One region of the Paraburkholderia largidicola genome, then DNA from elsewhere that is predicted to be linked to it. Evidence: riboswitches for the same ligand, from Rfam matches in the RefSeq annotation. Region 1 holds a riboswitch; the other holds the start of a gene.
The links. Region 1 has a riboswitch for glycine ahead of PPGU16_RS26500 (D-amino acid dehydrogenase). Riboswitches for the same ligand answer to the same signal wherever they lie in the genome.

Region 1 (14,821 bases):
AACGCAGCGCTGTAGGTCAATGGATCGGTATGGAAGCGCTGCTTGTAATCCGCCTTGAACTGCCGCCCTTCCTGCGTTTGATCGAGAACGGGGCCACCCTGCGGACAGTACACGCCTGCATCGACCGTGTCCCCGCCGACTTTCGCCAGTTCGGCATTGCACATGGCGTCGCCGCCAAGCAGGTAGCCGTTCATCGCGAGGCGTTTCATCTGCTTGCGCAGCGCCCCGGCTTGCGCGTAATAGCCGCCGTAGAAAATCCCTTCCGCGTTCGCGCCTTTGATGTGCGTGAGGATCGAGACGAAATCGGTCGCTTTGTCGGTCGTGTATTCCCGATCCACGATCTCGATGCCGTTGGCTTTGGCTGCGTCGATATATTCGTCGGCGAGGCCCTGACCGTACGCTGTCCGGTCGTCGATCACGGCGATCCGTTTGATCTTCAACTTTTTGGCCGCAAATTCGCCCATGCGGCTGCCAAGCTGCGTGTCGCTCGCGGAGATACGAAACACGTACGGATAGCCGTGTTGCGTGATCGACGGGTTCGATGCGACGGTCGCCATCACGATCCCCGCGACATTCACCAAACTTGAAATCGGAATTGCGACGCCCGAATTGAACGGCCCAAAGATGACCTTCACGTTGTCGTCGACGAGGCGCTGCGCAACCGTCATACCGGTACGCGGATCGGCGGCATCATCTTGCGAGACCAGTTCGAAGCGGGTCTTCCGACCACCGATCACGAGCCCCTGGGCATTCAGCCGCTCGATCGCCATCCTGACGCCGTTTTCATCGTCCTTGCCGATGGCGGCCTGCGGGCCGGTCAAGGGTCCCGTCAAGCCGATCTTCACCACCTGCTCCTCCGTCGCCGCGTGCGCCGACACCATCGTCAGAACGACTGCCGCCAACCATGCGCTTGCGCTCAATTTTTTCATCGTGCTCTCCTCACATCGTGAAGTATCAACTCGCCCTGCCTCCGGAGGCAGTTGAGAGCAATTCTGCGTAGCCAAATTCCCCAATAAAATGCACCATTGATGAAACACATTTCGGCAATTTCCGAAGTAACCGAGGGACCGTACGATGCAAGTTCAGGACACAGATCTCAAGCTGTTGCGGATCTTCGAAACCATCGTCCGTTGCGGCGGCTTCGCCGCAGCACAACCGATGCTCAACATCGGCGCATCGAGCATCAGCGAATACATGTCGCAACTGGAGACACGCCTCGGACTACGGCTGTGTGAGCGCGGACGCGCGGGTTTCCGGCTGACGGACGAAGGGGCGGAGCTGCACGCCGCCGCACAGCGTCTGCTCGGCGCGGTCGATACGTTTCAGATGGAAGCCGGTACGTTGCGCAATCAGCTTTCGGGTGTCTTGCGCTTCGGCATGATCGAAGCAACCTTGACCGACAAATACTCGCCGCTGCCGACAGCGATCCGTGAGTTCGGCCAGATGGCGCCCGACGTCCGTCTGCATGTGCAGATCGACACGCCTGGCAGCATGGAGCAGCACGTTCTGGACGGGCGACTGCATCTGGCCGTGGGGCCATTTCCCGCGCAGATTCCCGGTCTCGACTACTTGCCGCTCTACAGGGAGGAACAGGGGCTCTACTGCGCATCGACGCACCCGTTATACGAGCGGGCGAGCGGCCGTGTCCCGTTGTCGGTGCTAAGCAAACAACGCCTCGCTGCGCGTGCTTACCTTGGCAGCCAGGAACTCAAGCTGCTGCACATGACAGAGGCCGCGGCCTCGGTCGACAACGTCGAAGGCCGCGCGATGCTGATTCTATCGGGCAACTACGTGGGCTTTCTGCCGCCTCACTATGCGCAGCCCTGGGTCGACAGTGGACTATTGGCACGCATCGATCCCGAGCACTATGTGACGCATCTGGATTTTCAGATCATCACGCGCAAAGGCGCCGAATCGGCGCGAGTCGTGCAGGCGTTTAGCAACCAGCTGCGAGCGGCGGCCAGGAAAGTCAGCCGGACCGCACGCAGCAGCAAATAGCTAAACAGAACTTAGCGGGAAAGGTTTCGTTTGACTTTGCGTTGATGCATTACGCGGCCAATCGTATTCAGCAGCAGTTGCGCCGCCAGGATCGACGTCGAGCCCGAATGGTCGTAGTCCGGTGCGACTTCCACGAGGTCGATACCGATCACGTCACCCTGCTCGGCAAGACCAGCGAAGAGTTCGAGTCCTTCGTAGTACAGCAGGCCGCCGTGGCTCGGCGTGCCCGTGCCGGGCGCGATCGACGGATCGAAGCCGTCGATATCGATGGTCAGGTAATAACGGACGCCCTTCGGGATACGGTCCAGGACGCCCTGGATGCCGAGGCGTCTAAGGTCGCGCACCGAGATAATGTCCGAGCCCATCTCGCGTGCCTGGGCGTAGCCTTCGCGCGCAGTCGACGAGACATTGCGGATGCCGATTTGCGTCATGCCGGACACCACGCTTTTTTCCGCCGCGCGCCGCAGCGGATTACCGTGGCCATGGCGCACACCATGGCGCTCGTCGACGAAATCGAGGTGGGCGTCGATATGGACGATGTGAAACGGCTCCTGACCTTCGAACGCATTGATGCACGGAATGTTGATCGAATGATCGCCTCCCATCACCACCGGCAACGCCCCCGCCGCCAGGATCTTGCGCACGCCGTATTCGATGTTGGCGTGACTCTTCTCCGTATTGGTGTGCACCATGTCCGCATCACCGATATCGACAATGCGAACTTCGTTGGTGGGCAAGTACACGACGTCGTCTTCGAAGTCGTACGCGCCGCCGTGTCCGAATGAGAACAGCGTCGACGCGTCCCGGATCGAGCGCGGACCAAACCTTGCGCCCGCCCGCCACTGCGTGCCGCAGTCAAAAGGAGCGCCCATCACTGCGACATCCGCATCGATTTTGTCCCAGTCGAGACACAGCGGAGACTTCGCGAACGTGCAGATTCCAACAAAGGGCAAATTGAGCCGACCGGTTTCGTAGCTATTTTCAGACATGATATTGCACTCGTCCTGTTGATCGTTCAGATAGGTGCGGCGCACCAGGCGCCTTCTTCACGGCCGGAGCATCGTCCGTTGTGACGAGCCGGCTGTGCATCTGGAACTGAGTCTAGGCAAACAGATTCGACGGAAAAATGCCCAATATCAGAAACACACTTCGGGAGAATCCGAAGCATCCCGGACACCGCCTGATCGCGACGGGGCCGCCACGCACCGATCATGATGTTGAGTACCGTCTATTTGAAAAGACTTGCCGTCGTTTCTTTGAGGTAGTAGCCTTGCGCTGTTCTACAACGAAGCACGGGAGAGATCGTCCACCGCGACGACGCCGACGGAGCAACCGCCCCGGAAACTCTCAGGCAAAAGGACCGTGCAGCGAGAACATCTGGAGAGCGGCGCTTGCGCGCCCACCGAAGGGGAGCGATTACCGTAGCCGGTAATGGCGAAACTCTCAGGTACATGGACAGATGGGGCATTGACGCCGGTAAACATCGGCCGGCGATGCTCAACCAACACTGGACCATGTCATGTCCCATATTGCCATCATTGGCGCCGGAATTACGGGCGTCACCACTGCTTATGCCCTCGCCCGGCGCGGTTATCGCGTCACCGTTCTCGAACGTCATCGCTATGCGGCAATGGAAACGTCATTTGCCAACGGCGGTCAACTATCGGCCAGCAACGCCGAGGTCTGGAACAGCCGCTCCACAGTGCTGAAAGGCCTGCGGTGGATGTTCAACCGCGACGCGCCTCTCCTGATGAATCCGAAGCCGAGCTGGCACAAGTACAGCTGGATCGGCGAGTTCCTGCGCCAGATTCCGAACTATCGCAGCAACACGATCGAAACGGTGCGGCTAGCCATCGCTGCACGCGAGCACATGTTCTCTATCGCGGAGCGAGAGCACATCGATTTCGACCTCGAACGACGTGGCATCTTGCATTTCTATGCCACCCGCAAGGAGTTCGACGCCGCGACAAAGGTCAATGCATTGCTACGTGAAGGCGGTCTTGACCGGCGCCCGGTGACACCCGACGAAATCCGCGCCATCGAGCCGACGCTTCATGGGCAGTTTCACGGCGGCTTCTTCACCGAGTCGGATTCGACGGGCGACATTCACAAGTTCACGCGTGGACTTGCTGAAGCCTGCGTGCGTCTGGGTGTCGAGTTCCGCTACGACACGACCGTGCAGTCCATTTCCGAAGCCGCAGCGGGTGAATTGACGATTGCTTCCGTGCACGAAGGTCAGATTGATACGCAGAGCTTCGACCGCGTAGTGATCTGTGCGGGTGTCGGAAGTCGTGCGCTAGCCGCGTATGTGGGAGACCACGTGAACGTTTATCCGGTGAAGGGTTATTCGATCACCGTGTGCCTCGACGACACAGCAAGCCAGCACGCCGCGCCTTGGGTCAGCCTGCTCGACGACAACGCCAAGATCGTCACCAGCCGTCTCGGCGTCGATCGCTTCCGTGTTGCTGGAACGGCTGAGTTGAATGGCCTGAACCGTGACATCCGCTCGGATCGAATCCAGCCTCTCGTCAATTGGACACGCACGCATTTTCCGGACATGTCGACGGCGCGCGTCATTCCGTGGGCTGGGCTGCGCCCCATGCTGCCAGGCATGTTGCCCAAAGTGGGCCCCGGTCGTCGACGCAACGTTTTCTACAACACTGGACACGGGCATTTGGGTTGGACCCTCTCGGCAGCGACTGCGGAGGCCGTGGCGGAACTCGTGGCCGGTAGTCTGCCCAACTTGACGAGCGTGAAGCCCGCGAGAAAGCGGACGGGCCTGCCCGTCAACGTCTGATAAGCGTCTCCTGCCGACAGCATAGGCCCCGCGTCGCGCGGGGCCTCGATTGTTTTCAGAAGTACGATGATCATTCGAGACGCTGACGTCTGACCTCCTTCTCTTTGTATAGCGCGCCACTTCTGGTGACTGAACTGAGGCACAATAAACGCGGAAGTCACGCGCGACCGGCGATATCGCACCGCTTGCGTTGCGCCAATCGGATGCATGGAGACGCGCTATGGAGAATCTCCCGAGAAACTGGTCGACGCATGCTGCGTTGGCGCTCCTGCTGACTGGATGTGCCGCTGCCGGCGCGCCGCAAAGTGGGCCACATCTGAGCCCAACAGAGTGCCGTGACCTTGCCGCGCTTAAAAGCAACGCGCCTCCGACGAGAGCGCAACAACAAAGCGAGCTCTCGGCGCTGAGGAAAGCGGGCTACAACCCGTCACCATGGAACGACGACCCGAAATTCCCAGAGGATCTACACGCCGCGCAACGCCTCGTCGACCATTGGTTTCAAACGGAGTGCCAGCAGTCTCAACCCGGGTGAAGCTCCGGAGCCGCCAAGAATCTCCTCAGCCCCCGCGAGCAGCAACCGCGCGTCGTATTGCAGCGCAGCGATGTGCCGCCAACGACGCGGGGTCACCCACAAGGCACATTTACATCGGCGGTGCGACGCCGTCCTTTTCAACCACGACGAATTGCGCGCCGTAGCTCCCGCCGCTGGCCGGAGCCGCCACCACGAACACTTTCTTTCCCGCGATCAGATCAGCACGCGTGGCGGGCGCGAGCGTCACGACGGGCACGTTGGCCGGCACCGTGATCGAGTTGCTGCCGCCCTTGTACGAGAGTTTCAGGTCGCGTCCGCTGGTGCTCTCGACAACCGTGTCCACGTTCGCATTCGTCATCGAGCTGTTGGCGCCGAGGTCCCACGCATAGTGACCTTCGCCTGTGCCGCGCGCAGCATCGGGGAACACCAGCACTTCCTTCGCGGTCAACTTGCCGTCGGGACCGGGCGTGGCCGCTGCGCCGACATAGGAGCCCGGATTGATATCGGCGAGCTGGATCGCCTTCACGGCGCTGATCTTCGACGCGTCGCTCATGGCGATCGTCACGGTTTCGCCACTGCGGCGATGCACTGTCAGCGTATTGCCGGAGAACGACACGATGTCCCCACGGATACGCTCGGGCTTCGCCGAAGGAGATTGAGCGAACGATGCACTGGCAAGCGTGAGCGCGACGACGGAAGCAGCGAGCTTGAAACGAATGGACATAAGGACTCCGTTGGTGTGATGTGATTAAAGATATCTGCGGCGTGCGGCTCAGGATCCGCCGAACCAGTTGTAGCCCTGGTTTTCCCAGTAGCCGCCGGGAAATTCGTTCGTCACCGTGATGGCGACAATATGTTTCGGGTTCTTGTAGCCGAGCTTCGTCGGGATGCGCAGCTTCATCGGAAAGCCATATTTCGCGGGCAGAACATTGCCGTCATACGTCAGCGTGAGCAGCGTCTGCGGATGCAGCGCCGTTGGCATGTCGATGCTCGTCCAGTAGTTGTCGGCGCAATGCAGCGCGACGTATTTCGCCGTGGTATCCGCGCCGGCCAGCAAGAGAAAATCCGAGAAACGCACGCCGCCCCATTTGCCGATCGCGCTCCAGCCTTCGATGCAGATATGCCGCGTCACCTGGCTGCGTTGTGGCAGTGCGCTCAGTTCGCCGAGCGTCCACACGCGCCGGCCTTTGACGAGACCCGCGAGCTCGAGCCGATAAGTCCTGGCCTCGACCTCCGGCACCTGATCGATGTCATAGAAAGCGTTGAACGGAAATGGCCGCGTGATCATCGAGTCCGGATACGTCGGCGCGAGCTTGCTTCGATCGAAGAGTCGCGCCTGCGCGTCGTCGTTGAACGAGGACATCGTGCGTAGCAGGTTGTTCACCGACTTGTCGTTCGTCAGATCGCAACCCGACAACAGCGCCAGGCCGCCCAGCGTCAGGATTCGCTTGCCAAAGAGGCGCCTCGAAGAGGAGCCCAGTTCCTTCTGCGCGTCCTTGACGATGGATGCGGCGTCGAGTGTCCGCACGTCTTTATCTGACTTCATGGTTAGCGGCCCCGGATCATGGTAAGCAGCGATCGCGGCACGAGCGCAACCATCACGACATGGATCGCGAAGAATCCAGCGAGCACGCTCATCGCAACGAAATGGACGATGCGTGCATTATCGAAGCCACCCATCAGCGTCCGGAGAACCGGAAACTGCACCGGCTTCCAGATCGTCACGCCGGACACGATCACGAGCGCAATGTCGACGATGACGACGAGGTACGCCAGCTTCTGCACCGCGTTGTACGCGCTGAGATCGCTGTGGCTGAGCTTGCCGCGCAGGGCAGCGACGAGGTCGGTCGCAATCGCGCGCAGGGTGAGGGGGAAAATGGTTCGGCGCAGTCGCCCGGTGAATACGCCTAACGCCAGGTACGCAACGAAGTTGGCGACCAATACCCACATGATCGCGAAGTGCCAGAGCAATGCGCCGCCTAGCCAGCCGCCGAGCGTGATAGCCGCCGGAAAGCGTATCGCCGCGAAGATGGGAGACGCTTCATACACCTGCCAGCCGCTCATGCACATGAGGATCACCGCTGCTGCGTTGATCCAGTGAAAAGCGCGGACCCATACGGGATGAATCGTGGCGTGACTCAAGAAATCCTCGTTGTCTACGGTATGGGAAGCACGTTGCGCGATGCTTCAACGCTCAGCGCTGGCACTACATTTCCGCAGCGGCTTCCGGTTGACTTGAGGATCAGGATCGCAGGTGAATGGCAGCGAGGGTATCGGTCAAATGACCGATGAGCGTAAAGGCGATGTCCGTCGCCCGAACTTCCTTTAAGCGAGCACGATGTCGCGCTCTCCTCCGGACTGGATGTTGATGTACACCACATCATCGAACGTCTCGTTCCTGACGTGGTGAATCACTCCGGGTTCGACCGTGTAATGGTCATCGACGTGTCTTTTGTCGATCAACGCGCCTGTTTTCGTTTCGACAGTGAGCACGCCTTTAACGACGACAAAGCGGTCTCTCACGTTCGTATGGTGATGCCATTCCGTTTCGCCGCCGGGAAGGACCGTGGTCTGGGCGACGGAGTAGTCTTTCTCAATCAGCAGCGTCTTATACCGTACCTTGCTGTTCGCGAGGGGAATGTCCTTGTCATCCAATTTAGCCTCCTGTGAGATGAGGTCTCACTGTAACGTCGAGCTTGCAATCCAGGGTAGCGACGAATTTGTGTACGATGATGTGAGTTAATTCGACGTCTCGACCTCATGCGCCGACTTCCCCCGCTCAATGCGCTTCGCGCCTTTGATGCAACCGCTCGCCAACTAAGCATCTCGGCCGCCGCGCAGGAGCTGCATGTGACCCACAGTGCGGTGAGCCATCAGGTGCGTCAGTTGGAGCAATGGCTAGGAAAATCGCTATTCGTTCGGCATGCAGGGGGCGTGCGCTTGACCGCTGAAGGACAAAGTCTGAAGCAGGCTGTCGATCAATCGTTCTCGATGCTGGTGGCCCGATGCGAGGAGATCGCGGAGCAAGCGCCGATCGCCGAAATCGTGCTCGGCGCACCCGGCAGTTTTTTGGCGAACTGGCTTATCCCGCGGCTCGACCGGTTCGAGGCGAACTACCCAGGTATTCGCGTTCGCTTGCAGACGAGTACGGCGATGGACGATCTGCGACGACAGGTGGTGGACTGTCTGATCGTCAGCGATCGAAACTGGCCAGCGGATGTCGAGGTGGTGAGCCTCTTCGACGAAACCGCCGGCCCTGTCTGCGCGCCGTCGTGGCCTCATCGCATTGCAAAGCCGACGGATCTGCCCAGTCAGCCGTTGCTGCACACCAGTTCACGCCCGCACGCGTGGATGGAATGGGCGTCACGGAACGGCGTTGAACCAGCAATGTTCGCTGAGGGCCGTCGATTCGACCACTTGTCGTTGCTTCTCGAAGCGGCTGCGGCCGGACTGGGTGTTGCTATCGCCCCTGCGTTGCTCGTCGAGCGCGAACTGTCGCAGGGGAAACTGATCGCGCCGCTAGGCTTCGAATCGAACGACGCCGTCTTCGCCTTGTGCGCGATGCGCGGTCGATCGGACAAAGCGTTCTGCGATCTACGTGAATGGCTTGTGAAGGAGAGCGCTGCGTGATCCGGCAGCGGCAGGTAACGCTGCTCACCGAGCAATCGCGCTCGGTGAGCTTCCAGTGATGTCAAGTATGGAAGGGCACCCAAAACATCTTGACTTCGACATTGAGCAAGCCTGACTCCACTGTTGGGTCGTCTGTCGCGATCTTTTGAGCTTCTGCCAGATCCGCTGCCTTGAAAATTGTCATCCCGCCGTCAGCGTCCTCTTCTGCGTAAAGCTGCACTATCATGGTGGACACAAGGAGGGCACACAGGTGTGCCTGCGAAGCCAACCCGAGCGAAGCGCGTTGTGCACGAATCAGGATGTCATAACCGACATGCGAGAACGCAAATACATCAAGAGCCGGTTGCTGATCGTCGCGGCGTTCGCATTGCCTGCGTTCGCTTTCATCGACGGTTGCAAGTCGACCGCGACGCCGGCCGCGAGCGTACCAGGGCAGATCGCCACTGACGACGCGGCACTCGCCGCCCGGGTGAAGCAGGCGCTCACCGCGGACTCAGGTCTGAGATCCTTGCCGATGAGCGTCGCGACGTATCGAGGCGTCGTGCAGTTGTCCGGATACGTCGATTCAGACGTACAGATGCAGAAAGCGCTTGCCGTGACCCGCAGCGTGCCGGGGGTGCAATCCATCAGCAACGATCTCCACCTCAGGCCGCAATAAGACGCCCTCGCTGGAAGCATGATCGTTTCCTCCGGTTCATAAGTGTTTGTCCGTAACGGAAAGTCGGATTCGACGGTAGAGCGCCTAGAGTGGATGTACGCGTTCGATCCGCGACGAATCCCTTCCGATGACCCGGAGGTTTTGCATGAGCCATGCACCGGCAGACAGCCTGCCAGGCCCGGCAGCAGCCGGAGAAGACTACGCTACGCTCGCGAGCGAGATCGTTGACATCTTCTACAAAATCTACGGAAACCATCCGGGTTTCCGCGTCAATCACGCGAAAGGAATCGTCGCGGAAGGCAGCTTCGTCGCGACGCCCGAAGCGGCGGCATTGAGCCGCGCCGCGCTCTTCGACGGCAGCAGCATTCCCTTCACCGTGCGCTTTTCGAACGACGGCGGCTTTCCGGCCGTCCCGGACGGCGCACCGGGCAACATCAAAGGCATGGCCGTCAAGTTCCATCCGCCTGGCGGAGGCGAAGTCAATATCGTGATGCTGGCGGTAAAGACCTTTCCGATGGCGACCGGCGAGGGGTTTCGCGATCTGCTGGCGGCTATCAGCGAGAGTCCTGAAGATGCACCGACACCGACGAAGCTGGATGAATTCGCCGCCATCCACCCGACCGTTCCCGCGTCGTTCAATTCTGCCGGGACGCCCGACAGTTTTGCGCACGAGGCGTACCGCGGCCTCAACGCTTTTATTTTCGTCGACAAGGCCGGGCGCAGGCAGCCGGTGCGTTACATCATGAAGCCGGAAGAACTCGTGTATCTGACTGCCGACGAGGCCGCCGGACAGCCACTGGATTTTCTTATCGACGACCTGCGGACGCGCATTGCGAACAAGCCAGTCGTATTCCACTTCACAGCGCAGCTTGCTGAACCCGGTGACCAGACCAAAGATCCAAGCCAGCCCTGGCCCAATGATCGTAAGGTGGTGGACCTCGGTGTATTGACACTTCACAAGGTACGTGACGATAGCCGGCAGGTGCAGAAGGATTTGCTGTTCCTGCCGACCAACCTCATCGACGGAATCGAGCTCTCTGACGACAGGATGCCCGTGATCAGGTCCGCGGTTTATGGAGTGGCGTTCGGGCGACGTAACGGGTGAGGCGGATCACTGTTGTAATGGTCGCCGGGTGGTATCAGCGCCTTCACGCTAGCCGCCTGGCAGCTCCGCAACCCATCTTCCCATGTCGCATTGACATTTTCAGACACTTAAATTTCTCGCGCTCGCCGGAACTGCTGTCGGCGTGACTCTATGTGAACGGCAACTTCGTCTGTCACGGCACACGGTACCGACTTTTCCCATCCTGGCGACACTTTGCTGTCTCAACGGCAAAGCACGTGTAAGATTGTTTGAACACCGCCCATGTGGCTGATTGAGCCGTCATTCGAACGCCGCGCGCTTCATGCGTATGAATGGCATGTGTTGCCGGGAGACGATGCGATGCGCGTACTGCTCGTCGATGATCACGAACTCTTCAGAGCCGGTCTTGCGCTGCTCATTAAAGAGCTTTTCCCGGATGCCGAGCTGCTGCATGCGAATACGCTGTTGCACGGAATCGATTCAGCGATGACGGGGAATCCGGATATTGTCTTTCTGGACCTGGAACTCCCTGACGGGCACGGTTGCGACGCGCTGGCCCGCTTGAAAGACGCACGGCCGTCCTTGCCCGTGGTCGTCATATCGGCAGACGAACGTATGGAGACGGTCGGTCGATGCCTCGAACTCCGCGCGATGGGCTACGTGCCGAAATCGTCGTCGCCTGAGGCACTCCATGCCGCAATCGTTGCCGTGCTCTCGGGTGGCGTATTCCTGCCCGCGGCGAGCATCGCCGGGCTGAGGCACGCGATCGACATGGCCGAGTCACCGGCACGCCAATCACAAAACGCACAGCCTGCGCACCGCAGCGCCGAACCTTGGGACGCTCCCCGCCTCGGACTGACGCCGCGCGAGTACGAAACGCTCGCCTGGCTCGTACGCGGGCTCCCTTCCAAAGCCATCGCATCGAAGATGGGCCTCGAAGACATCACAGTGCGCAAGTACATCAGTCATCTGCTCGCGCACTTCAACTTGCGGCGCCGCACGGAACTTATCGTCATGCTGGCGGACAGGGGCGTTACGCTCGGAACGCTGCCGGTCACAGATCCTTCGCCAGATCAAGATTCATCGGCCGATGAGCGGCAACGAACCGGCTGATCTCAGCGAGCAGATCTTCCGGCGCGGAGGACTTGCGCAATAGCACGAACGGTTCGGGGAAATCGCGAAGGACGCGGTCGGACAGCAATTCGCCCGTGATAAATGCGACCGGAATGACGCCCGCCCACGCGAAGTGACGCCTGATCCGATCGGCAACCTCCTTACCGGTAGCGCCATCGCACAGGCGGATATCCGTGACGATGAGATCGGGAACGCGGCTGTCATCGGCGAAAATGGCCTCGAATCCGGCCATCGAACCGGCCGCCAGCACGAGCGAACCCGCGCTCGAGAAAAGCCGTCGCAGGCCTTCGAGAACGGTTGGCTCGTCGTCACACAGCAGCATGAACGTGCCGTTGAGATCGGAACTGTCGAAGTCGCCGTACTGGTTCCTCCCGACGGCGGGTGTCGATGCCGAGACGGACGCGTAGAGCGAAAAGCGCGATCCTCGCCCTTCGACCGATGCGAAGCTCATGGCGTGTCCCGGCAGCATACGAACCACACGTTGCACGATCGACAACCCCAGTCCCAGCCCTTTCGAACGGTCGCGCCCCGGATTGTTGATCTGATAGTACTCGGCAAAAATCGCCTCCCGATGAGCGGGCGCAATGCCGATTCCAGTGTCCCAGACATCGACGCGCAGCCGGTCATTCAACTGCACCCAGCCAAGCACGACGCCGCCCGACGACGTGTTCTTGATCGCGTTGGAAACGAGATTGGACACGGCTCGCTTGAAGAGCGAGCGGTCGGTCTCGATCGTCGGCGCATTCGCTCGCCGCGCCGCGATTCTGAAATCGATTCCCCGCAACCTTGCCGTCTCCCGATACTGCTCGAAGATCTCAGTCAACAGGTCACGCGTACTGACGGGCGTAACGCGAGGAAAATACGAACCCAACTCGCTATAGGTCTGAATGTCCTTGAACATGCCGACCATGTCGGATGCCGTTTCCTCGATGACATCGAGGTCGCGATCCACCGCGTGTCCTTCTCCGATCTTCGTCCGGGCGCTGCGGATGAAGAGGTTGATCGCGGCGAGCGGCTGCTGGATGTCGTGATACGCGGACGAGAAGAACCGCTCCTTCTCCTTGACTAGCTCCTGCATGCGTCTGTTCTGTTCGTTGACCGCACGCGACGAAGCTTCGACGCGTGCCTTGGCCTCGCGCAAGTCGCGCTGATACATGAATTCGCGCCTTGCCGAACGTTCCAACGGAATACTGACAACGAGCCCGATGGCATACGTCAGCGGCAGGCTCGTGGCGTGCGCAAGCATCGACGACAGGTGCATGCCGAACTTCTCGCCCGGAGGCTGGAAGAACAGCATCAGCAGATAACTCACGACACAAAGCCCGACCAGCCACGCTGCCGTGATCGCCCGAAGCCGGAAGGCCATGAAAATCGTGAACAGGGTAAGTGTCAGGATCGAATAGTGTTCATGCCACGGCAGGTCTACGATCTGCAGCATTCTCAGCGTGGTGAACCAGGCGCTGAGCGTCCACATGCTGAGCAGCCCGACGGCCCAGCGCTCGTCGAGTGCGTACGGAGTCCACAACAGAACGGGCACACCCATGCCGATCGCCCCGGCGATTCTCACCAGAATGAGTTCGTTGTGGTGCAGATAGGTCGGATCGAGTATGTCAAGCCGCGCGAAATCACGGATAGAAAAAACGATCCATAACGCGGTGAAGATTGCGATTGCGAGTCTTCGCTGTCCGGAGAAGCGCTGCGCGTAGTCCATCCGGAACGCGCGTTCCTGAACCACCGAACTGAACCTGCGCACTCCGAAACCTGCCGATCTCATGACGATGCTCGATCAGGAATGTCGCCGTCCGCGGATACGGCAGCGTGCCATCCAGACAGAATAGCAGCACGTCCTTCGAATCCGTATATACAAATGTAGCGGTATCAATGTGCCTGCCGTGCCTGCGAACACCTACATCTTTCGCAGCCCGATTTGCGTGCCTGCCTACTTGCGTGGCTTTCGACGGCATCGGCACTGGCCGACAATCGATGTAAGAGCACCGGGAAACGAGAGTTGAGCCGTCTTCGTAGCGGTCGATCGTCTCAAGAGACCCTCCTCTTCCGAAAATCTACGACAGGCCGAGAGCGGCGAAAGCTCACGGATTGTCCACCAGAGTTCAACTGCCAACTACCGGACCTTGCGCCCGAAACCTGCGCCCGGTCGCTCATGAGGAGGTTGTCATGAAATCCATTGCTATCGCGGTCGCCGCGGCATCCGCGCTTTCGATCCCTCTTGCCGCGTTCTCTCAGAACGATCGGACACCGACGCGTGCCGAGGTACGTGCCGAACTACAGCGGCTCGAGCAGGCTGGATATGATCCAGCCAAAAGCGACGATGCGAATTATCCGAGCGACATCCAGGCGGCGGAGGCACGGATATCGATCGAGGACCCAACCGCGTATGGCGGGGTGGCGTCCGGTTCATCGACGTCCGGCTCTCACGCCGTCGTTCGCCCGGCCTCTGACGAAGAAATGAAGCAGCTTTATTCTGGAGGCCAGTAGCAGCTTCCGATCTGGAACAACCCGGCGCGGTGCCGCCAGATAGCGCAGGTCAGACGTTGTAGCCCCCGTCCGCGTCGAGAATCGTGCCGGTGATGTACGACGCGGCAGGGCTCGCCAGGAAGAGGATCGGAGCGACCACTTCCTCGAGACGGCCAAACCGCTTCACGCACAGCAAGGGACGCCTCGATGTCATTCGGTGCAGGTCCGCTGTTCGATGCGGCGTCGCCGCTCGGGTCGCGCGAAATGATCGAACCTGGCCGCCCACTGCCCTCGCATGAGGGACCGCTTTCCGTGGCACGAGCACGGCCTGTCGGCGTCCCGGCCTCCGTCGCCCTTATGGCGGAGCAAGCCTCAACCGCGGAGCGCCACAGTCGCCACGATGAGCGCCGAGAAGATCAGCGCCGGGGCGAGATGGCGGAACGGCTCCCGATTTCGTAGCAACGTGAAGAGCGCGCCAAACATGATCGCACCCGCCAGCGTCAGGCCTAAAGC
Region 2 (14,821 bases), on a different replicon from region 1:
CGTGGGCGGCGCTCACGCCGCCTTTTTTGGATCTGGCCTTCATTGCACCTTCAGGGGCGCGCACCTCGCCAACCCTTTTGCTCTCGCCCACGATCGGCAACCAATGGTTACACACTGTGCCTGCGACGCGTCATCGCGCGTTGCGGGCCGACCGTTGCTTCCCATACTTACCGGGATCAACCAGAAAGGAGAATTCCATGCAACGTATCGTTCGCGCGCTCGGTAGCTTCGCGCTAGTTTCTTCGCTCGCCGCATGCGTGGCCCCACCGTCGCGACAGCTTGCCGAGCCAGGTAACGCGCCGAATCCGCACGAACTGGCCGTGCACCGCCTCGAACAGGTCGACGGCCGCATCGACAATATGGGCCGGAATATCGACACGCGCGTGAGCCAGGGCCGTTATCCGCCGCCCGAAGGCGCCGCGCTGCATCACCGGCTCGATACGATCCGCCACGAAGCGCACGACATGGCCGGCCAGCACGGCGGCGGCCTCACGGGCGACGAGCAGCGCGTGCTGAATCAGGAACTGGATACGGCGTCGGCGGCCATCAACCGCTAGAGACGACAACCTTTCACTTCCAGTCATCGCCACATCGGCGCGTGGGCAGCATTGAAACGCCCATGCGCCCGCCTATGCCGTCACATCGCGGCGACCACACGCTCCCGCAACTGGGTGTAGACGGTCAGGTATTCGCCGCGCCCCGTCGCAACGGCCGATCGCTTCAGCGCGTCGAGCATCACCAGTTCTTGCGCGGCACGCGCTGAATTCGGGTAGACAAGCGGGAGCGCGATCGGGTTGAACGAGACCGTGCGCCACCCGTTCTGCGTGGCAAGTAGCAAAGAGATCAGTCGCTCGATGACGAACACCTTGACGGGCGTTTCGCTCAGGTTATGCCGCGTTCCTTCGTTCAGGGCGTGGCCAAGCGGGGAGCAATTGCTCTCTGCGATATTGAATATGATCTCTGCCTGACTGAACCAGTGCCGCCAGAAACGAGGCTTTGCAACAAAATAGTTGCAGTACACCGTGTTCGAAGAATCCATGATCAGCGTGCGGAGATCGACACCGGGCGTCAACAGCGATGCGATTTCCACGAACGACTCCCATGCGTTCGGATGCTCGGCTCTTCCCTGCAAGAAAACGTTGGGGAACAATGCGCCCGCATCGAAAAACGGCGAGAAGGAGACAATATCTGTCGATTCAGGCTGAGTCGCGAGGAACGCGTAGACATCGCTTGCCTCGAGATTCGTCTTCATCGCGAACTTGGGCGACAGAAATCCATAGAAAGCGTTGTCGTCCAGTTCGTTGCCGAGAAGAAAGTTCCGGATCGGCCAGTACTCACACCAGTCGGGCCGTTGACCCACGTTGTCGAGCGGAATAAAGCCCTTATCCAGAATGGCTCGGGTCGGCTCCGAGTAGAAGATCTGATAAATGTGCGCTTGGGTCATCGCTTGATGTCGAACTAATTGGGGACGCAAGTTGCCACCTTGTCAGAAGTATCCAACACGTCCTTCCTTGGTAATTGGTCAATCAATTGCCATGTTCGAGGTCAATTCGGTCGATAGCGCGTCCCTGTAGACGACCATATTTTTGAAATCATTGTCGCGTCCGCGGCCGCTACGCTTGCGTCCGCGCAGGCCCGGCGCCGCAATTTGACATCCCTCCGCCCCTCGCGTACATTCGCCGCACGCGTCGGGAGAGCGCGCCGTCCGCTGTCGTTTTCAGAACGCCCAGCAGCCAGCGCCGCCGAAGGGGCACACCCGCAAACTCTCAGGCAAAAGGACCGACCGCGTCGAAAAACCCGCTCGTCATCCGGTCATAGCGACCCCAAATTGACTGAGCGCCCGTTTTTCGCACTCTGGAGAGCGGCAGTAGCGCCGGTGCACTCAACCGCACGCGCAGGCTGCCCACCGAAGGGGCGCGCGCCAGCCCATCAGCACTCGCTGACGGCAGCGCAATCTCTCAGGTATCGAGGACAGAGGGGGCATGCAGTTATCGCTCGTTGGCCCGAGATGGGATCAGGCCGCGAGGGTTTCGCCGCATGGCCTTTCCTGTTTAGCGACGCCCCGAGGCCCCGATGACCGAACTCAAACACACCCCGCTCCACGCCACGCACCGTGCGCTCAATGCCCGCATGGTCGACTTCGGCGGGTGGGACATGCCCGTCAACTACGGCTCGCAGATCGAAGAGCATCGCGCCGTTCGTACGGACGCCGGCATGTTCGACGTCTCCCATATGTGCGTCGTCGATTTCACGGGCGAGCGCGTCCGCGCTTTCTTCGAGCGCGCGCTGGCGAACAACGTCGGCAAGCTGCAAGCCCCGGGCAAGGCGCTCTACTCCTGTCTGCTGAATCCCGAAGGCGGCGTGATCGACGATCTGATCGTCTATTACTTCGGCGAAGATCATTTCCGCGTCGTCGTGAATGCCGGTACGGCTGAGAAAGACGTCGCGTGGTTCAACAAGCTCAATGACGACAAAGGCTTCGGCCTGACCATCAAGCCGCGCCGCGACTACGCGATCGTCGCCGTGCAAGGCCCGAACGCGCGCGAAAAAGTCTGGGCGACCGTGCCGCACGCACGCGCCGCCAGCGAAGCCCTCAAGCCCTTCAACGCCGCGCGCGTCACCGATACGCCGTTTGGCGAACTCACCGTCGCGCGCACCGGCTACACGGGCGAAGACGGTTTCGAGATCATCGTTCCCGCCGATCACGTCGAAGCGCTGTGGAACGCGCTGCAGGCACAGGGCGTGCGCCCCGCCGGTCTCGGCGCGCGTGACACGCTGCGCCTCGAAGCCGGCATGAATCTGTACGGCCAGGACATGGACGACGACGTGTCGCCCCTCGACGCCGGTCTCGCATGGACGGTCGACCTGTCCGCGCCGCGCGATTTCATCGGCCGCGCAAAGCTGGAAGCGGACGGCTCGAAGTCGTCGTTCGTCGGCCTGATCCTGCACAAGGACAACGGCAAGGCGGCGGGCGTGCTGCGCGCGCACCAGAAGGTCGTCACGGCCGCTGGCGACGGCGAAATCACGAGCGGCACCTTCTCGCCGACCATGCAGGAATCGATTGCGTTTGCGCGCGTGCCGAAGGGCGTGCAGCCGGGCGATGTCGTCCACGTTCAGATCCGTGACAAGGCACTTCCCGCCAGCGTGGTTAAACTGCCATTCGTGCGCAACGGCAAAGTGCTCGTCGGCTGATCGGTCACTCGATGAGCGTCACGAGACAGACACCGGACAGACACGAAAGCGTCGCGTGCGACCCACCATTTAAACCAACCGAATTACCGCATAGGAGCATCCGATGAGCATCCCGGCCGATCTGAAATACACCGAATCGCACGAATGGGTCCGCACCGAGGCGGACGGCACGCTGACGGTCGGCATCACCGACCACGCGCAGGAAGCGCTCGGCGACATCGTCTTCTTCGAAGTGCAGCAACTGGGCCAGACCGTCTCGGCAGGCGATACCGTCGCCGTCATCGAATCGGTGAAGGCGGCTTCCGATATCTACGCGCCGGTTTCGGGCGAGATCATCGAAGCGAACCCGAACGTCGCCGATACGCCGGACGCCGTGAACAGCGCGCCGTACGACAACTGGCTGTTCAAGATCAAGCCGGCTGCGGGCGCATCGGAAGACCGTCTGATGGACGCCGCCGCCTACGGCAAGTCGATCGGCGAATAAGCCACTCACTCACGACAGGCGCGGCGTTCGCCACGACAGAAGAACGCCGCGCCAGCAGGAACATTCAATGAAGCTCGAACACCCGGATCGTCTGATGAACCGCACTCCTCTCTCGCTCGCCGCGCTCGAAGTGCATGACGCCTTCGCCGAACGGCATATCGGCCCGGATACGGCCGATCAGCAGTCGATGCTCGAAGCCCTCGGCTTCGCATCGCGCGCCGCGTTGATGGACGCGGTGATTCCGAAGACGATTCGCCGCCTGGACGCGCTGCCGCTCGGCCCCTTCGCCCAGCCGAAGAGCGAAGCCGAAGCGCTCGCCGCGCTGCGCGAACTCGCGGACAAGAACCAGGTGTTCCGCTCGTACATCGGTCAGGGCTACTACAACGCGCACACGCCCACCGTCATCCTGCGCAACGTGCTCGAAAATCCGGCGTGGTACACGGCTTACACGCCGTACCAGCCGGAAATCTCGCAAGGCCGCCTCGAAGCGCTGCTGAACTATCAGCAGATGATCGTCGACCTGACAGGCCTCGCGATCTCGAACGCGTCGCTGCTCGACGAATCGACGGCCGCCGCCGAAGCGATGACGCTGCTGCAACGCGTCGGCAAGCCGAAGTCGAACATTTTCTACGTGGCAGACGACGTGCTGCCGCAAACCATCGAAGTCGTGAAGACGCGCGCGAAGCCCGTCGGCATCGAAGTGAAGGTCGGTCCGGCTGCCGAGGCGGCGAGTTCGAATGCGTTCGGCGTGCTGCTGCAATATCCGGGCGTGAACGGCGACGTGCTCGACTACCGCGCGCTCGCTGAAGCGATCCATGCAGCGGGTGGCCACGTGGTCGCCGCCGCCGACCTGCTCGCGCTGACGATGCTCACGCCGCCGGGCGAATGGGGCGCGGACGTGGCCGTCGGCAACTCGCAGCGCTTTGGCGTGCCGGTCGGCTTCGGCGGCCCGCACGCGGCGTATCTCGCCGTGCGCGACGAATTCAAGCGTCAGATGCCGGGCCGTCTGGTCGGCGTCACCGTCGATGCGCAAGGCAACCCCGCGCTGCGTCTCGCGCTGCAAACGCGCGAACAGCACATCCGCCGCGAAAAGGCGACGTCGAATGTGTGCACGGCGCAAGCACTGCTCGCGATCATGGCCAGCATGTACGCCGTCTATCACGGCCCGCGCGGCCTGAAGATGATTGCGCAACGCGTGAACCGCATCGCCGCGCTGCTCGCGGAAGGCGCGAAGCAACTTGGCTATACGCTCGTCAACGAATCGTTCTTCGACACGCTCACCTTCGAAACGGGCGCACGCACCCAGGCGCTGCACGACGCCGCGACGGCCAAGGGCATCAATCTGCGTCACGTGAGCGAAACGCGCGTCGGTCTGTCGCTCGACGAAACCACCACGCGCGCCGATCTCGCCGATCTGCTTGCCGCTTTCGCGCAAGCCGCATTCGTCGAAGCCGTGCCGCAAATCGACGAACTCGACGCAAAGCTCGGCGCGTCGAACACGTTCCCGAAGACGCTCGAACGCGAGAGCGCGTATCTGACGCACCACGTATTCAACCGTCACCATTCGGAAACGGAAATGCTGCGCTATCTGCGCAGCCTGTCGGACAAGGACCTCGCGCTCGACCGCTCGATGATCCCGCTCGGCTCGTGCACGATGAAGCTGAACGCGACGTCGGAAATGCTGCCCGTCACGTGGCCCGAGTTCGGCCAGATCCATCCGTTCGCGCCCGCCGAGCAAACCGTCGGCTACCGCGAAATGATCGATCAGCTCGAACAGATGCTGGTCGCCGCCACCGGCTACGCGGCCGTGTCGCTGCAACCGAACGCCGGCTCGCAAGGCGAGTACGCGGGTCTGCTGATCATCCACGCGTATCACGAGTCGCGCGGCGAAGGTCATCGCAATGTGTGTCTGATTCCCGCTTCGGCGCACGGCACGAACCCCGCGTCGGCGCAGATGGCAGGCATGCAGGTCGTCGTCGTTGCGTGCGACGCGCAAGGCAACGTCGATATCGAAGACCTGAAGAAGAAGGCCGAACAGCATTCGGCCAAACTCGCGGCGATCATGATCACGTATCCGTCGACGCACGGCGTGTTCGAGCAGAACGTCCGCGAAGTCTGCGAGATCGTGCATGCGCACGGCGGCCAGGTGTATGTGGACGGCGCGAACATGAACGCGATGGTGGGTCTCGCGGCGCCGGGCCAGTTCGGCGGCGATGTTTCGCACCTGAACCTCCACAAGACGTTCTGCATTCCGCACGGCGGCGGCGGACCGGGCGTTGGCCCTGTTGCCGTCGGCGCGCATCTGGCGAAGTTCCTGCCGAACCAGACGTCGACGGGCTATGAACGCGACGCGAACGGCATCGGCGCCGTCTCCGCTGCGCCGTATGGCTCGGCGTCGATCCTGCCGATCTCGTGGATGTACATCGCGATGATGGGCGCGAAGAACCTGACGGCCGCTACCGAAACCGCGATCCTCAACGCGAACTACGTCGCGAACAAGCTCGCGCCGCATTACCCGGTGCTGTATTCGGGCCCGGGCGGACTGGTCGCGCACGAGTGCATTCTCGATCTGCGCCCCATCAAGGAAACGAGCGGCATCTCCGTCGATGACGTCGCGAAGCGCCTGATGGACTACGGCTTCCACGCGCCGACGATGAGCTTCCCGGTGCCGGGCACGCTGATGGTCGAGCCGACCGAATCGGAATCGAAGGAAGAGCTGGATCGTTTCATCGAAGCGATGATCGCGATTCGCAACGAAATCCGCGATGTCGAGGAAGGCCGCAGCGATCGCGAAGACAATCCGCTCAAGCACGCACCGCATACGGCGGCAGTGGTCGTCACGAACGACTGGAAGCATGCGTATGCGCGTGAAACGGCGGCGTATCCGCTGCCGTCGCTGATCGCGAAGAAGTACTGGCCGCCCGTCGGTCGTGCGGACAACGCGTACGGCGATCGCAACCTGTTCTGCTCGTGCGTGCCCGTGGCAGACTACGAGGCATAAACCATCCTGCGGAACGCCCCACGAGGCGTTCCCCCTGAACGGCCGCTGCTTCCGCCTGAGTGCGGGGACAGCGGCCGTTTTGTCTGGTTAGCGCTTTTTCGCGGGTTCCGTTGGCGGCCGACTCGCCGTTCCCTCTCCCTCCCTCCTTCCCCTGCGCTGACCGCCTCCCGGCTCACGCCTGAGCAGCCGGCTTCCACGCCTCTCCGCTGCTGCCGCCCATGCGATGCCCGCGAAATGGGCCGGAATCCCGTCGCTATTCGCCGAAATGAGTAAACGGTGATTCCGTAAACTGCCCATCAGATTCCACTAATGCAGTTCCCATTCGACGCCTCGAACTATCACCATGACGCACATTGCCATTACCGGCGCGACGGGCTTTATCGGTCGGCATGTACTCGCGCAAGGGGCAGCTCAAGGCCTCGACGTCGTGGCCGTTACGCGTGGCCCCGCGCCAGCCCGGCAGGACAACGTCAGGTGGGTTTCGCTCGACGTCGCGTCCCCTCCCGATAACGCGTTCGACTTGCTGGGCAGGCCCGACGTACTCATCCATCTCGCATGGGGAGGCCTGCCGAACTATCGCGCACGGCGTCATTTCGAAGTCGAGCTGCCGACCCATTACGCCTTTCTGCGCCAGCTCGTCGAGGCGGGGCTGCCGTCGCTCGTCGTGGCGGGAACCTGCCTGGAATATGGCCTGCGCGATGGCGCGCTCGACGAGACCCATCCCGTTGCACCCGTGACGCCATATGGCTTCGCAAAGGATGCGCTGCGCCAGCAGCTTGAATATCTGCAACGCGATCACGCATTCAATCTGGCGTGGGCGCGGCTTTTTTACATGCACGGCGACGGCCAGGCGCCCACGTCGCTCCTGTCGCAACTGCGTGCTGCCGTCGAGCGCGGCGACCATTCGTTTGCCATGTCGCGCGGTGACCAGTTGCGCGACTACCTGAGCGTGACGGATGTCGCGCGGAATCTGGTGGCTCTCGCCACGAGCGGCAAGAACGTCGGCACAGTCAACGTCTGCTCGGGCACGCCGCGCTCGGTGCGCGGCCTGGTCGAGCAATGGCTGCATGACCACGACTGGAATATCCAGCTGGAACTGGGCCGCTATCCGTATCCCGACTACGAACCAATCGCCTTCTGGGGAACCCGGACCAAGCTCGACCGCGTACTGGAGACCTTATGACTGTCGTACGAGAACTGTATCGCGCAAACGCCCTGCCCGTGTTTCAGAACCGCATGTACGAGACCAGCACGGAAGCACGCAACTCGCCCGTCGGCGATGTACGCCTGGTGGAAGACCTGAGAACGGGCCTCGTCTACAACGAGGCGTTTCGCCCAGAGCTGCTCGACTATGACGAGCACTACCAGAACGAGCAGGCCGTCAGCGCCAATTTCCGCCAGCACCTCGAGGAGGTCGCGGACATCGTCACACGCACGCTCGGCAAGCACTCGATCATCGAGGTGGGCTGCGGGAAAGGCTATTTTCTGGAGATGCTGGAAGAGCGCGGCTTCGACATCACCGGCTTCGATCCCGCCTACGAAGGCTCGAACCCGGCAATCGAAAAGCGCTACTTCGACGCTCACGCGGGCATGCAAGGCGAAGCTCTGGTGCTACGGCACATCCTCGAGCATGTCGCCGACCCCGTCACATTTCTTGCACAGCTACGCGACGCCAATGGAGGCTGCGGCAAGATCTACATTGAAGTGCCGTGTTTCGACTGGATCTGCGAGCGCGGTGCATGGTTCGACATCTTCTACGAGCACGTCAACTACTTCCGGCCCATTGATTTCGAGCGCATGTTCGCCGTCGTGCATGAAAGCGGACACCTGTTCGGCGGGCAGTATCAATATGTCGTCGCGGAACTCAGCAGCTTGTGCGCACCGAGTTACGACGAGCGCGCCGCCGTAGATTTTCCCGCGATCCTGTCCCCAGTGGTCGAGCGCCCCGCTCAAGGCGATGCCGCTGTGGTCATCTGGGGTGGCGCGTCGAAGGGTGTGATCTTCGCGCTGAACTGCCTGCGCAACGGCACGCCCGTATCCGCCGTCATTGACATCAATCCCGCAAAGCAGGGCAAGTATCTGCCCGCGACCGGGCTGCTCGTGCAGGCGCCGCACGATGTGCTGCCCAGCCTGCCCGCCGGCTCTGCGATCTACGTCATGAATTCGAACTATCTCGACGAAATCCGCGCCCAGGCCGGGTCTCAATTCACCTATATCGGTATCGACACATGAATACATTCGAACAGGAAGTCCGCCAACGCATCGACGCAAACGGGCGCGATGCGGCTTTGCGCGAGGTCGGCCTGACCTTCGTCCGCGAGACGACCGGGCCGCGCTACTCCTATAACTTTTCCTGGTTGGGCCGCCCGATCATTCAGTATCCGCAAGACATGGTTGCCATGCAGGAACTGATCTGGGAGGTTCGCCCCGACATCATCATCGAAACGGGTATCGCCCATGGCGGCTCGCTCATCCTGAGTGCCTCGATGCTCGCGATGCTCGATCTGTGCGATGCCATCGAGCGAGGCGAAATGCTGGACCCGTCGAAGCCGCGCCGCCGCGTCGTGGGCGTCGACATCGATATCCGCGCACATAACCGGGCGGCAATCGAAGCGCACCCGCTCGCGAACCGCATCGATCTGATTCAGGGCTCGTCCGTCGCGCCCGACGTGCTCGAACAGGTCTACAAACACGCCGAAGGTTGCAAGAGCGTGTTGGTCTGCCTCGATTCGAATCACACGCACGAACACGTGCTAGCCGAACTCGAGGCCTACGCGCCGCTCGTCACGCCTGGCAGCTACTGCGTGGCATTCGACACGATTATCGAAGACCTGCCTCGCGACGCATTTCCGGACCGCCCGTGGGATCACGGCGACAATCCGAAGACGGCCGTATGGGCGTTCGTCGAGAAGCATCCCGAGTTCGAGATCGACCGCCAGATCGATAACAAGCTTTTGATTTCAGTCGCGCCGGAAGGTTATCTGAAGCGCGTGCGTTGAACAAGCGCGCACTGCCGTCACGGACCCACCACGTACTCATTCACGAAGCATACCGAAATGAAAGTTGTCATTCTCGCTGGCGGACTGGGCTCGCGCCTGTCCGAAGAGACTCAGGCACGTCCGAAGCCGATGGTGACCGTTGGCGACCGCCCCATTCTGTGGCACATCATGAAGATCTATGCGTCGCACGGCATGACGGACTTCATTATCTGCTGCGGCTACAAGGGCTACGTGATCAAGGAATATTTCGCCAACTATTTCCTGCACTCGTCCGACGTCACGTTCGACCTCGCGCAAAACAAAATGGAAGTGCATCAGCGCAATGCCGAACCGTGGCGCGTCACGCTGCTCGATACCGGCGAGCATTCGATGACGGGCGGCCGCCTGAAACGTGCGTCGCATCTGCTGCGTGAAGAAGAAGCGTTTTGCCTGACGTACGGCGACGGCGTCGGCAACGTCGACATCACGCGCCTCGTCGAATTCCATAAGCGTCACGGCAAGCTGGCGACCGTCACGGGCGTGCAACAACCTGGGCGTTACGGCGTGCTTCAGCTGGCCGACGACGAACGCGGCGTGATCGGGTTCGCCGAGAAGCCGCAGACGCAATCGTCGTGGATCAACGGTGGCTTCTTCGTCCTGTCGCCGCGTGTGCTCGACTATATCGACGACGACAGCATCCCGTGGGAAAGCGAGCCCATGCAACGGCTCGCATCGACCGGTCAGTTGCAAACCTATCGCCATGACGGCTTCTGGCAGCCGATGGACACGCTTCGCGACAAGCATCAGCTCGACGCGATATGGGCGACGGGCAAAGCCCCCTGGAAGACGTGGTGATGAACCCATCCTTTTGGCACGGACGACGTGTGTTCGTCACCGGGCACACGGGTTTCAAGGGAAGCTGGCTGTGCCTCTGGCTGCAGCGCCTGGGCGCACAGGTCACCGGGTACGCGCTGCAGCCGCTCACTGAACCATCGCTATTCGACGCCGCTCAGGTCGCGTCGGGCATGAACCACCTGGCTGGCGACGTACGCGACGCGGCGGGCGTGCGCCACGCGCTCGAAGCGGCGCGTCCCGAAGTCGTTTTTCACCTCGCGGCGCAATCGCTCGTCCGGCAATCTTATGCGGACCCCATCGAGACGTACTCGACTAATGTCATGGGCACGGTACATGTGCTCGATGCAGTCCGTCATGTGAACAGTGTGCGCGCGGTCGTCAACGTCACTAGCGACAAATGCTATGAAAACCGCGAGATCACACGCGGATACGATGAAAGCGACGCCCTAGGCGGACATGATCCTTACAGCAACAGCAAGGGCTGCTCTGAACTGGTGACGGCGTCGTACCGACAATCGTTCTTCAATGGAAACTCCCACGCCGCCATTGCCAGCGCTCGCGCCGGCAATGTGATCGGCGGAGGCGACTGGGCGCGCGACCGCCTCGTGCCGGATCTGCTGCGCGCGTTCGATCGCGGCGAGCATGCCGTTGTGCGCCGGCCGCATTCGGTCAGGCCCTGGCAACATGTGCTCGAGCCGCTTGCGGGTTATCTGATGCTGGCGGAACGTCTCGTCGAAGGCGACGCGTCGTTCGCGGGTGCGTGGAACTTCGGCCCGCTCGCCGACGACATGCGATCGGTCGAAGAAATCGCTTCGCAACTCGTTTCGGCGCTTGGCAACAATGCCGCATACGAAGTGCAACAGGAAGCGAACGCACCTCACGAAGCGGGCCTGTTGTTACTCGATGCGAGCAAGGCGCGCCGCGAACTCGGCTGGAATACGCTGCTCAAGCTCGATGAAGCATTGCAATGGATCGCGCAATGGCATCTTGCATACCGTACGGGATCGGGGGCGAGGGTCGCCACGCTGGCGCAGATCGAACGCTACGAGGCTCGAATCAATGCGGCGGCTGCCGTGCAATACTGAGGAACACATCTTGAACTGCCGTCACTGTGGTGAACCGCTCACCCTTCCATTCGTCGATCTCGGCTTCGCGCCACCGTCGAATGCCTATCTGACAGCCGACGACCTGACACGCCCCGAAGGTTACTACCCGCTCAAGCTGTTCGTCTGCACGGATTGCTGGCTGGTGCAGACGGAAGACTATGCGGCGCGCGAAGCGCTGTTCGACGCCGACTATGCCTACTTCTCGTCGACATCCGAAAGCTGGCTCGCTCACGCGCGCCGCTACGTGTCGTCCATTACTGAAGATCTGTCGCTCGACCGCGACTCGTTCGTCATCGAGGTCGCCTCGAACGACGGCTACCTGTTGCGCAATTTCGTCTCCGACGGTGTGCCCTGCCTCGGCATCGAACCGACGGCGAGCACGGCTGCCGCAGCCGAAAAACTGGGTGTGCCCGTGCTGCGCGAATTTTTCGGCGCTGCGCTCGCCCGAGATCTCGCGGAACGCGGCCAACGCGCCGACCTCATTATCGGCAACAACGTGTTCGCACACGTTCCGGACGTCAACGATTTCACGCTAGGCCTGAAAATCGCGCTGAAGCCCACCGGCACCATTACGCTGGAGTTTCCTCACCTCGTCTGCCTGATCGATGAAGGTCAGTTCGACACCATCTATCACGAGCACTTTTCGTATTTCTCGCTTCTCGCCGTCGATCGCATCTTCGCGAAAGCGGGCCTGCGCGTGTGCCGCATCGAACAGCTGCCTACCCATGGCGGAAGCTTGCGTGTCTATGGCTGCCACGCGGATGACCCGCGCGCGGACGACGCATCGGTCGCACGCATCCGCGCGCTGGAAAGCGAACGCGGAATGGAAAAGCGGGAGACCTATCAGGGCTTTCAAAGCCGCGTCAACAAGACGAAAGATGGACTTCTGCGATTTCTGATCGACAGCAAGGAAGCCGGCCTGGCCGTCGCTGCATACGGCGCGGCAGCAAAGGGCAACACGCTTCTGAACTACGCGGGTGTCAAACCCGATCTGCTCGCCTACGTGTGCGACTTCGCTTCGTCGAAGCAAGGCAAGTTCATGCCCGGCAGCCACATTCCCATCGTGTCGCCAGAAGAGCTTGCGCAATTGCAACCCGATGTCGTGCTGATCCTGCCGTGGAATATTTCTGAAGAAATCGTGTCGCAGCATGCTGCGACATTCGGGAAGCATGCACGCTTCGCGGTCGCCGTTCCCGAGGTGCGTTACCTCTGATGCGTCGTGGCGCCGGCGTATCGGCGCCTCCCGACTCAAACGTCGAGCCACCCTGCGTTTGCGCTAGCGGAGATCGCTCAGATATTGCGCGACGCCCGGCAGCGAACGGTCGCGCTCGGACATCATCGTCACCGCTCGCGGCCACGCGATCGCAAGCTGCGGATCGTCATGCGCAACGCCGCGCTCGGCGGCGGGCGCATAAAACTGCGTGTGCAGATAGAGAAGACGGCTATCGGACTCGAGGGTCTGGAAGCCATGCGCACAGCCTTCCGGAATGAATACGGCACGCGCGTTATCCGGCGCAAGCTCAACGGCATGCCAACGCATGAACGTGGACGACGCCGGCCTCAAATCGACGATCACGTCCCAGACGCGACCTTCCATGCAGCGCACCCACTTCGCATCGGCATTTTCGCCCGCCTGAAAGTGCATGCCGCGCACGGTTCCTGCCGTCACCGTATGCGACCAGTTGATCTGCACGATATCGCGCGTGCCGTGCGCGTCACCGAAATCGTGCGCGCAAAAAAGACGCATGAAGCTGCCGCGCGAATCCGCATGCGGCTTGCTCTGTGCGACGTATGCGCCTTCGATGGGTAGCTGCGTCAGCTCGTTCGTACTCATGCGCCACCACTGCCGGTGACATAGATCGCCGCCCCGTCGCTGTTGAACAGATTGAGCTGGCCGACAAATCCCGCTGCGGCATCGATCTTGCCATAGCGCATGGCAATGTATTTGAGCAAAAGATAGCTGCCGAGACGTTCGACGCAGAATGCCCACTGCCGTGTCTGGTAACCTTCGCGCGGCGTGGGGTAACGTTTGACACAGGCAAGCACGACACGCTCGATCGCGTCCATTGCCGCCAGCCAGAATGCAGTCGGGAAGACACCCATTTCAATGCCGCCGGGAATGAAGACCGTCGCATTGAAGAACAGCGCGACTTCCTGCGGTCCGAGGACGCCGAGTTCTACCGCTTCCGACACGAAGCGCAGCATATCTTCGACATGATGCGCAGTGCTGTACTGGTTGAGATAGCCGTCCGGCAGGGTGAGCAACTTCCCGATCAGCAGATCGTCGTTCGCGGGCAGCATCGCCGCGGCCAGATCGACGCTGGCGAGAATGGAATTCCCGATCACATCCATCACAGGATAGTTGGGCGCAGGCGCGCCCCCGATCTTCGACGTCGAGACGAACTTGCGGTATTGACACATGCCGACGCGACGGAACTGCTGTCCGCTGTGGATGAGGTAGTTCTTCAACGCGAAGCAGCCGGCCAGCGAGCCGAGCTGGGGATGATAGGGCTCCCACGCGGGCGCCAGGTCGCGCAGGTTGGTACGACCTGGCGCCTGCGACTGGCCCAGGTAAATCGGCGTGACGAACGACGGATACTCGAAAGGTAAGTCGACGTGCGTGTAGCACACGTACAGCACATCCTGCACGTCGAGCTGCGCGGTCGTCATGAAGCCGTCTTCCGCGTGTCTGAAGCGTTGGCCATCGCATGCCTTCAGAATCGCGCCGCGCAGCTTGAGAAAATTTCTCAGGAACGCCTCGTTGTTCGACTTCAGGTACTCGCGCTTGATCTCGTTCAGAAACGCGACCTGATTGGCGAACGGCTGCATCGCCGCATTCGTCCATGGCATGCCAGACGCATCGAAGCCGCGAACCTGAATGTCCGGGCACATCGCCAGCACCAGCGCGGCGAAGCGCTGCACGAGCGCCTGCTTGAGCGTCGCGCGCGGCGTGTGCTGTTCGGCCTTTGCCAGCACGGCGTCGACTTCGGCATCGCCGGACTCCAGAATTTCGTGGAGCTTTTCGGTCAGCGCAAACCAGGTTGTCCAAAACGACCGGCGCGCAACGATTTCAGAGCCGATGACCGTAGAGCGGGCATCCATGACCAGGGTTTGCAGGTCGATATCGAGGCCGATCCGTCGCAGGCAAACCGATGCCGCTTCGACCAGACCAGGATACGCCGCATTGGCCTGCTCGAACACGTTG

Region 2: linked by a shared signal. The riboswitch ahead of gcvT (glycine cleavage system aminomethyltransferase GcvT) and the one ahead of PPGU16_RS26500 (D-amino acid dehydrogenase) in region 1 are both predicted to bind glycine.

The regions. Positions count from the first base shown of each region.
Region 1 covers NZ_AP023175.1:2,194,196-2,209,016, reverse strand. Annotated here, with positions in the region: gene PPGU16_RS26515 (branched-chain amino acid ABC transporter substrate-binding protein) at 1-929, opposite strand, end outside; gene PPGU16_RS26510 (LysR family transcriptional regulator) at 1,075-1,998, shown strand; gene speB (agmatinase) at 2,010-2,987, opposite strand; glycine riboswitch at 3,282-3,371, shown strand; gene PPGU16_RS26500 (D-amino acid dehydrogenase) at 3,518-4,795, shown strand; gene PPGU16_RS26495 (DUF4148 domain-containing protein) at 5,016-5,327, shown strand; gene PPGU16_RS26490 (hypothetical protein) at 5,437-6,051, opposite strand; gene PPGU16_RS26485 (molybdopterin-dependent oxidoreductase) at 6,100-6,873, opposite strand; gene PPGU16_RS26480 (cytochrome b/b6 domain-containing protein) at 6,876-7,469, opposite strand; gene PPGU16_RS26475 (cupin domain-containing protein) at 7,653-7,982, opposite strand; gene PPGU16_RS26470 (LysR substrate-binding domain-containing protein) at 8,088-8,957, shown strand; gene PPGU16_RS26465 (YciI family protein) at 9,019-9,141, opposite strand; gene PPGU16_RS26460 (BON domain-containing protein) at 9,271-9,615, shown strand; gene PPGU16_RS26455 (catalase family peroxidase) at 9,761-10,720, shown strand; gene PPGU16_RS26450 (response regulator) at 11,060-11,812, shown strand; gene PPGU16_RS26445 (hybrid sensor histidine kinase/response regulator) at 11,754-13,607, opposite strand; gene PPGU16_RS26440 (DUF4148 domain-containing protein) at 14,009-14,329, shown strand; partial or broken gene PPGU16_RS26435 (SDR family oxidoreductase) at 14,379-14,492, opposite strand; gene PPGU16_RS26430 (DoxX family protein) at 14,681-14,821, opposite strand, start outside.
Region 2 covers NZ_AP023174.1:3,640,768-3,655,588, forward strand. Annotated here, with positions in the region: gene PPGU16_RS16240 (hypothetical protein) at 198-557, shown strand; gene PPGU16_RS16245 (hypothetical protein) at 638-1,252, opposite strand; glycine riboswitch at 1,680-1,792, shown strand; glycine riboswitch at 1,845-1,985, shown strand; gene gcvT (glycine cleavage system aminomethyltransferase GcvT) at 2,074-3,192, shown strand; gene gcvH (glycine cleavage system protein GcvH) at 3,296-3,676, shown strand; gene gcvP (aminomethyl-transferring glycine dehydrogenase) at 3,744-6,677, shown strand; gene PPGU16_RS16265 (NAD-dependent epimerase/dehydratase family protein) at 7,021-7,860, shown strand; gene PPGU16_RS16270 (class I SAM-dependent methyltransferase) at 7,857-8,909, shown strand; gene PPGU16_RS16275 (cephalosporin hydroxylase family protein) at 8,906-9,676, shown strand; gene rfbF (glucose-1-phosphate cytidylyltransferase) at 9,734-10,510, shown strand; gene rfbG (CDP-glucose 4,6-dehydratase) at 10,510-11,595, shown strand; gene PPGU16_RS16290 (class I SAM-dependent methyltransferase) at 11,606-12,829, shown strand; gene PPGU16_RS16295 (dTDP-4-dehydrorhamnose 3,5-epimerase family protein) at 12,893-13,450, opposite strand; gene PPGU16_RS16300 (hypothetical protein) at 13,447-14,821, opposite strand, start outside.